One region of the Streptomyces sp. Rer75 genome, then DNA from elsewhere that is predicted to be linked to it. Evidence: predicted binding sites of a transcription regulator. Region 1 holds the regulator's gene; the other holds the start of a gene.
What was found. The regulator HrcA, encoded in region 1, represses chaperone genes, less so after heat shock. The targets are predictions, from matches to a motif close to TTNGCACTCNGNNNNNCNGAGTGCNAA.
Positions count from the first base shown of each region.

Region 2: groL (chaperonin GroEL) is a predicted target of HrcA. The motif match lies at 1,093-1,119, and genes of this name have one in related genera.

Region 1 is NZ_CP058693.1:3,424,534-3,428,460, reverse strand. Features, by position in the region: gene HYQ63_RS14660 (DUF3097 domain-containing protein) at 1-453, opposite strand, end outside; gene HYQ63_RS14655 (MBL fold metallo-hydrolase) at 477-1,199, opposite strand; gene hrcA (heat-inducible transcriptional repressor HrcA) at 1,376-2,392, shown strand; gene dnaJ (molecular chaperone DnaJ) at 2,393-3,526, shown strand; gene HYQ63_RS14640 (nitronate monooxygenase) at 3,602-3,927, shown strand, end outside.
Region 2 is NZ_CP058693.1:4,678,703-4,682,629, reverse strand. Features, by position in the region: gene thrC (threonine synthase) at 1-48, shown strand, start outside; gene HYQ63_RS19645 (MoaD/ThiS family protein) at 45-323, shown strand; gene HYQ63_RS19640 (cold-shock protein) at 754-960, shown strand; gene groL (chaperonin GroEL) at 1,282-2,907, shown strand; gene murQ (N-acetylmuramic acid 6-phosphate etherase) at 3,022-3,927, opposite strand, start outside.

The DNA.
Region 1 (3,927 bases):
GTCGTCGACGCCCGCCAGGTACTCCACGACGACGCCCTCGATGCGCAGGTCGTCGCCCCAGACCCGCTCCACCAGCTCCGCGTCGTGGCGGCCCTCCACGTAGATGCGCCCGGCGCGGGCGACCCGTGCCCGGGCGCCGGGGACGGCGAGCGACCCGGAGGCCGTGCGCTGCGGCGCGCCGGGGGCCGTCGCGCGCGGGCGCACGAGGGTGACGACGCGGCCCTCCAGGAGGAAGCCGCGCGGCTCCATGGGGAAGACGCGGTGCTTGCCGAAGCGGTCCTCCAGGGTGACCGTCGGCCCTTGCGCGGTCTTCTCGCAGCGGATCACGGCACCACAGAACCCCGTGGTGACCTCCTCGACCACGAGGTCCGGGTCCGCGGGCACCTCGGGGGCGGGCTGCTGCCGCTTCCAGGGCGGGGTCAGATCCGAGTCGTACTGTCGGCTGCTGCGCATCCGGATGACGATAGCGCGGCGGGTTAACGGGACACGCCGAAGCGGGCGGCCAGTTCGTCGCGTTGGTCACGTACGAAGGCCGCGTCCACGACCGACCCGTGCCCCGGCACGTACCGCGCGTCCTCGCCGCCGAGGGCGATCAGCCGGTCGAGGGCGGCGGGCCAGTGGGCGGGGATCGCGTCGGGTCCGGCCTGGGGCGGGCCCGACTCCTCGACCAGATCGCCGCAGAAGACCACCTCCGGCCGTCCCGGGACCAGAACGGCCAGGTCATGGGCGGTGTGCCCGGGGCCCACGTTCGCCAGCAGCACGGACCGGCCGCCCAGGTCGAGGGTGACCTCCCCGGAGACCGCGTGATGCGGCGGTACGAGGTGATCGGCGGCCTCGGCGGCGGCGCCGGGGGCCACCCCGTGCCGTACCGCGTCCTCGCGCAGCGCGTCCCGGTCGCGGCGCAGCAGGGCGTCCAGACCCGTGGCCCCGTACACCTCGCAGCCCGCGAAGGCGGCCGTGCCCAGGACATGGTCGAAGTGCGGATGGGTGAGCGCGATCCGGGTCGGCCGGCGGCCGGTCAGCCGGGTGATCTCGGCCCGCAGCGCCGCGCCCTCGCGCAGCGACGAGCCGGTGTCCACCACGAGGACGTCCGTATCGCCGACGACCACGCCGACCGTGCAGTCCCAGTCCGGCAGCCGTCGGCGGGCGACATCGGGCGCGAGCTGTTCCCACCCTGCCTCTTCCCAACACGTCTTCATACCGAGACGCTAGCTCCAACAGCGATAGCGTGACGTGTGGCCGGGGCGCCGGCGGGGGGCGGCTCTTGCCGTGGCCACCGCACCCCGCCGTACACTGGCTGAGGGGTTCTGGCACTCGTGACCATTGAGTGCCAGAAGGACGACCTGATGACACGGCTGGACTGGAGGTGCGCGGGGTGCTCAGCGAACGCAGACTCGAAGTGCTGCGTGCCATTGTCCAGGACTACGTGGGCACCGAGGAGCCGGTCGGCTCCAAGGCGCTCACCGAGCGGCACCGGCTGGGGGTCTCCCCGGCCACGGTGCGCAACGACATGGCGGCGCTGGAGGACGAGGGCTTCATCGCCCAGCCGCACACCAGCGCCGGGCGCATCCCCACGGACAAGGGCTACCGGCTCTTCGTGGACAGGCTGGCCGGAGTGAAGCCGCTGTCCGCTCCGGAGCGGCGCGCCATCCAGAACTTCCTCGACAGCGCCGTCGACCTCGACGACGTGGTGGGGCGCACCGTCCGGCTGCTGGCGCAGCTGACCCGGCAGGTCGCGGTGGTGCAGTACCCGTCGCTGACCCGTTCGACGGTGCGGCACGTGGAGCTGCTGCCGCTGGCCGTGGCCCGGGTGATGCTGGTGCTGATCACCGACACCGGGCGGGTCGAGCAGCGCATGGTGGACTGCCCGACTCCGATCAGCGACGACTCGCTGGCGGATCTGCGGGCCCGGCTCAACAGCCGGGTCGTGGGGCGGCGGTTCGCGGATGTGCCGCAATTGGTGCAGGATCTTCCGGAGTCCTTCGAGCAGGAGGACCGGGGGACGGTCTCGACCGTGCTGGCGACGTTGCTCGAAACGCTTGTCGAGGAGACCGAAGAGCGGCTGATGATCGGCGGCACCGCGAACCTCACGCGTTTCGTGCATGATTTCCCCCTGACGATCCGGCCCGTGCTGGAGGCACTTGAGGAGCAGGTCGTCCTCCTCAAGCTGCTCGGCGAGGCCAAAGACTCGGGTATGACCGTGCGCATCGGGCATGAGAATGCTCACGAGGGGCTGAATTCCACCTCGGTCGTCGCGGTCGGCTACGGTTCGGGCGACGAAGCCGTCGCCAAACTCGGCGTGGTCGGACCGACCCGCATGGACTACCCCGGAACGATGGGAGCGGTACGCGCAGTGGCACGTTACGTCGGACAGATCCTGGCGGAGTCGTAAGTGGCGACGGACTACTACGCAGTCCTGGGCGTGCAGCGCGATGCCTCGCAGGACGAGATCAAGAAGGCATTCCGCCGGCTCGCACGTGAGCTGCACCCGGACGTGAACCCGGATCCGAAGACCCAGGAGCGGTTCAAGGAGATCAACGCCGCTTACGAGGTGTTGTCGGATCCGCAGAAGAAGCAGGTCTACGACCTGGGCGGGGACCCGTCGGGTTCGGCCGCGGGCGGCGGCGCCGGTGGCTTCGGCGCGGGCTTCGGCAACTTCTCCGACATCATGGACGCCTTCTTCGGCACCGCCTCGCAGCGCGGACCGCGGTCCCGTACCCGGCGCGGCCAGGACGCCATGATCCGCCTCGACGTGGAGCTGAACGAGGCCGCGTTCGGCACCACCAAGGACATCCAGGTCGACACCGCGGTGGTGTGCACCACCTGTAGCGGTGAGGGCGCGGCGCCGGGCACCTCGGCGCAGACGTGCGACATGTGCCGCGGACGCGGTGAGGTCTCGCAGGTGACGCGGTCCTTCCTGGGCCAGGTCATGACCTCGCGGCCGTGCCCGCAGTGCCAGGGCTTCGGCACCGTGGTGCCGACCCCGTGCCCGGAGTGCGCGGGGGACGGGCGGATCCGCTCGCGGCGCACGCTGACCGTGAAGATCCCGGCCGGTGTGGACAACGGCACCCGCATCCAGCTCGCGGGCGAGGGCGAGGTCGGCCCGGGCGGCGGCCCGGCGGGCGACCTGTACGTGGAGATCCACGAGGTCCCGCACCCCGTCTTCCAGCGGCGCGGCGACGACATGCACTGCACGGTGACGATCCCGATGACCGCGGCGGCCCTCGGCACCAAGGTGCCGCTGGAGACGCTGGACGGCCTGGAGGAGATCGACATCCGGCCCGGCACCCAGTCCGGCCAGTCGGTCCCGCTGCACCAGCGCGGCGTCACCCATCTGCGCGGCGGCGGCCGGGGCGACCTGATCGTCCACGTCGAGGTGACGACCCCGACCAAGCTCGACCCGGAGCAGGAGGAGCTGCTGCGGCGGCTGTCCAAGCTGCGCGGCGAGGAGCGCCCGACCGGGGAGTTCAAGCCGGGGCAGCAGGGGCTGTTCTCGCGCCTGAAGGACGCGTTCAACGGACGGTAGGCGCCGCCGGTGAGCGCCTTCGGCGGACGCTGATCCGGTGACGGATCGCCGCGGAGGGCATGGCACCATGTGCCCATGTCCTCCGCGCTGACCGATCTCGCTCGGTACCCGATCGTGCAGGCTCCGATGGCGGGCGGGGCCTCCTGCCCGCAGCTCGCCGCCGCTGTCATCGAGGCCGGGGGCCTCGGCTTCCTCGCCGCCGGTTACAAGACGCCGGAGGCGATGTACGAGGAGATCAAGCAGCTGCGCGGGCTGACCGGCCGCCCCTTCGGCGTCAACCTGTTCATGCCGCAGGCGCCCAGCGACCCGGCCGCCGTCGCGGTCTACGCCGACCGCATCGCGGGCGAGGCATCCCGCTACCAGACCGCGCTCGGCGACCCGGAGTCCGGCTCCGACGACGC
Region 2 (3,927 bases), 1.3 Mb from region 1:
ATCATCCGCCCCACCCTTGACTCGTTCCGAGAGGCTGGCCTCGCATGAGCGTCAACGTCCGAATCCCGACCATCCTGCGTACCTACACCGGCGGCCAGGCCGAGGTCAGTGCCGAGGGTGCGACCCTCGCCGAGGTTCTGGCGGACCTGGAGAAGAACCACGCGGGCATCTCCGCGCGCGTCCTGGACGACACCGGCAAGCTGCGCCGCTTCGTGAACGTCTACGTCAACGACGACGACGTGCGGTTCGCCGAGGGCCTGGCCACGGCCACGCCGGACGGCGCCGGGGTGTCGATCATCCCCGCGGTCGCGGGTGGCTGCTGACGCCCCATCACCCCGCTCACCTCTGGAAATCGCCTCGTCCGGGAAGAACCGGACGGGGCGATTCCGTGTGTGGAATCGCGATACAGTTGCCCCGCTTCCCCGTCGGGCGCGGGCTACCTCATCGGCCCCGGCGCCGGAACCGCATATGAGAACTCGTCAACTTGTGCGCAAAGTGTGTGCGCGATTTGTCGGGTTGGTACCCTATGTCCGGTCGGGTTTGCCCGAACTTCACAGGACTTCTCCACTTTTAACCGATCGGCCGTGCCCAGAATTCTCGTCCAATTGACCTGTTGCAGAGGGCGTTGGGACGGATACATTCAGCGGCGGTCGACGCGTTCCGGCGCACACCCCCCTCGACTCGGGGGGTGAGGTCTGACCCGGGTCCGCGGAGTGCGGTCCTGCGCAAGGGCCAGCAATAGGGGAGTTAGGAATGGCTCAGGGCACCGTCAAGTGGTTCAACGCGGAGAAGGGGTACGGCTTCATCGCGGTCGACGGTGGTGCGGACGTATTCGTCCACTACAGTGCGATCCAGATGGACGGTTACCGCACCCTCGAGGAAGGCCAGCGGGTCGAGTTCGAGATCTCGCAGGGCCAGAAGGGCCCGCAGGCGGACATGGTCCGCGTGGCCGTAGGCTGACGCGCCGAACGCGACGCAGCTGACTGAAGTAGCCGGAGGGCCCGTACCCCGCGAGGGGGCGGGCCCTCTGGCATGCCGCGGGTCCCCTTCCCCGGGGCCCCGCCCCACGCCTCTCTTGACGCCCGTCGGGCGCTTGCACTCTCATGGGGCGAGTGCTAATTATTGCGTTAGCACTCTGAAGGTGAGAGTGACAGAAGGATCGGGTCGGTGAGGCTCGCCGGCGCCGCGCGGGGCAAGGAACCGCACGGCAGGCAGGCCGTCCGTCGCGGGCGCCAGGCGCGGTCCGGAGCAATCCACCCCGTCTTGGGAGGACCACTTCACATGGCCAAGATCATCGCGTTCGACGAGGAGGCGCGGCGCGGCCTCGAGCGCGGGATGAACCAGCTCGCCGACGCCGTCAAGGTCACCCTCGGCCCCAAGGGCCGTAACGTCGTCCTCGAGAAGAAGTGGGGCGCCCCCACGATCACCAACGATGGTGTGTCCATCGCCAAGGAGATCGAACTCGAGGACGCGTACGAGAAGATCGGCGCCGAGCTGGTCAAGGAGGTCGCGAAGAAGACGGACGACGTCGCCGGTGACGGCACGACGACCGCGACCGTCCTCGCCCAGGCGCTGGTCAAGGAGGGCCTGCGGAACGTTGCCGCGGGCGCCAACCCGATGGCCCTCAAGCGCGGCATCGAGAAGGCCGTCGAGGCCGTCTCCGCCCAGCTGCTCGAGCAGGCCAAGGACGTGGAGACCAAGGAGCAGATCGCCTCCACCGCCTCCATCTCCGCCGCCGACACCCAGATCGGCGAGCTGATCGCCGAGGCCATGGACAAGGTCGGCAAGGAAGGCGTCATCACCGTCGAGGAGTCGCAGACCTTCGGGCTCGAGCTCGAGCTCACCGAGGGCATGCGCTTCGACAAGGGCTACATCTCCCCGTACTTCGCGACGGACATGGAGCGTATGGAGGCGTCGCTCGACGACCCGTACATCCTGATCGTCAACTCGAAGATCACCAGCGTGAAGGACCTCCTCCCGCTGCTCGAGAAGGTCATGCAGTCCGGCAAGCCGCTGCTGATCATCGCCGAGGACATCGAGGGCGAGGCGCTGGCGACCCTGGTCGTCAACAAGATCCGTGGCACCTTCAAGTCCGTCGCCGTCAAGGCCCCGGGCTTCGGTGACCGCCGCAAGGCCATGCTCGGCGACATCGCCATCCTCACCGGTGGCACCGTCATCTCCGAGGAGGTCGGCCTCAAGCTGGAGAACGCGGGCATCGACCTGCTCGGCCGCGCCCGCAAGGTCACGGTCACCAAGGACGAGACCACCATCGTGGACGGCGCCGGCGACACCGACCAGGTGCAGGGCCGCGTCAACCAGATCCGCGCCGAGATCGAGTCCTCGGACTCGGACTACGACCGCGAGAAGCTCCAGGAGCGCCTGGCGAAGCTGGCCGGCGGCGTGGCCGTCATCAAGGCCGGTGCCGCGACCGAGGTCGAGCTGAAGGAGCGCAAGCACCGCATCGAGGACGCGGTGCGCAACGCCAAGGCCGCCGTCGAGGAGGGCATCGTCGCCGGTGGTGGCGTGGCCCTGCTCCAGACCGTCTCGGTGTTCGAGAAGCTGGAGCTCGAGGGCGACGAGGCCACCGGTGCCCAGGCCGTGCGCCTGGCCCTGGAGGCCCCGCTGAAGCAGATCGCCGTCAACGCCGGCCTCGAGGGCGGCGTCGTGGTGGAGAAGGTGCGCAACCTGACCCCGGGCCACGGCCTCAACGCCGCGACCGGTGAGTACATCGACCTCATCGCCGAGGGCATCATCGACCCGGCCAAGGTCACGCGCTCCGCGCTCCAGAACGCCGCGTCGATCGCCGCGCTGTTCCTCACCACCGAGGCCGTCATCGCCGACAAGCCCGAGAAGGCCGCTCCGGCGGGCGCCCCGGGCGGCATGCCGGGCGGTGACATGGACTTCTGATCGGCTTCGGCGCCCCGCGCGCCGGTCGGTCATACCGTCCACTGACGACGGCGGGGCGGCACCCTTTCTCCCAGGGGTGCCGCCCCGCCGCCGTGTTTCCGGGGTTTCGGGGCGCTACGCCCCGGCCGCTTCGAGGGCGGCCCGCAGATGGCCGTTCGCCTCGCCGAGCAGCTTCTCGGCGGTGGGCGCGTCCACGCCGCCGAGGATCGTGAGGATGGCGTTCTTGGCCTCCCAGTCGGTGGCCGTCAGCGCGCTCTCGATCTGCTCGTCCGTGGCGCCGGTCGCCAGAGAAACGATACGGCGCGTGCGCGCCCGCAGCTTCTCGTTCGAGGCGCGCACATCGACCATCAGATTCCCGAAGGTCTTGCCCAGCCGGATCATGGTGATGGTCGAGAACATGTTGAGCACGAGCTTCTGCGCCGTACCCGCCTTGAGCCGGGTGGAGCCGGTGAGCAGCTCCGGTCCGACGACGACCTCGATGCCGTGCTCGGCGGCCGCGGCGAGCGCCGAGCCCGTATTGCACGACAGCCCGACGGTGAGCGCCCCCCGGCGGCGGGCGTGCTCGACGGCGCCCACGGCGTACGGGGTGCGGCCGGAGGCCGAGACGCCCACGACCGTGTCCTGCGGGCCGACCCCGATCCGGTCCAGGTCCTCGGCGGCCAGCTCCGCGCTGTCCTCCGCGCCCTCCACGGACGACACCATGGCGGTCTCCCCGCCCGCGATCAGGCCGACCACCCGGTCCGGCCGGGCGTTGAAGGTGGGCGGGCACTCGCTCGCGTCGAGCACCCCGAGCCGCCCGGCGGTGCCCGCGCCCGCGTAGATCAGCCGCCCGCCGTCCGCCATGCGCGCGGCGATGCCGTCGATGGCGGCGGCGATCCGGGGGAGCTGGGCGGCGACGGCGGCGGGGACTCCGGCGTCCTCGGCGTTCATGATGCGGGCGATCTCGACGGTGTCGAGCCGGTCGATCTCGGCGAGTTCGGGGCGGAACGCCTCGGTGGTGAGGGTCTCCAGCTGGGCGCG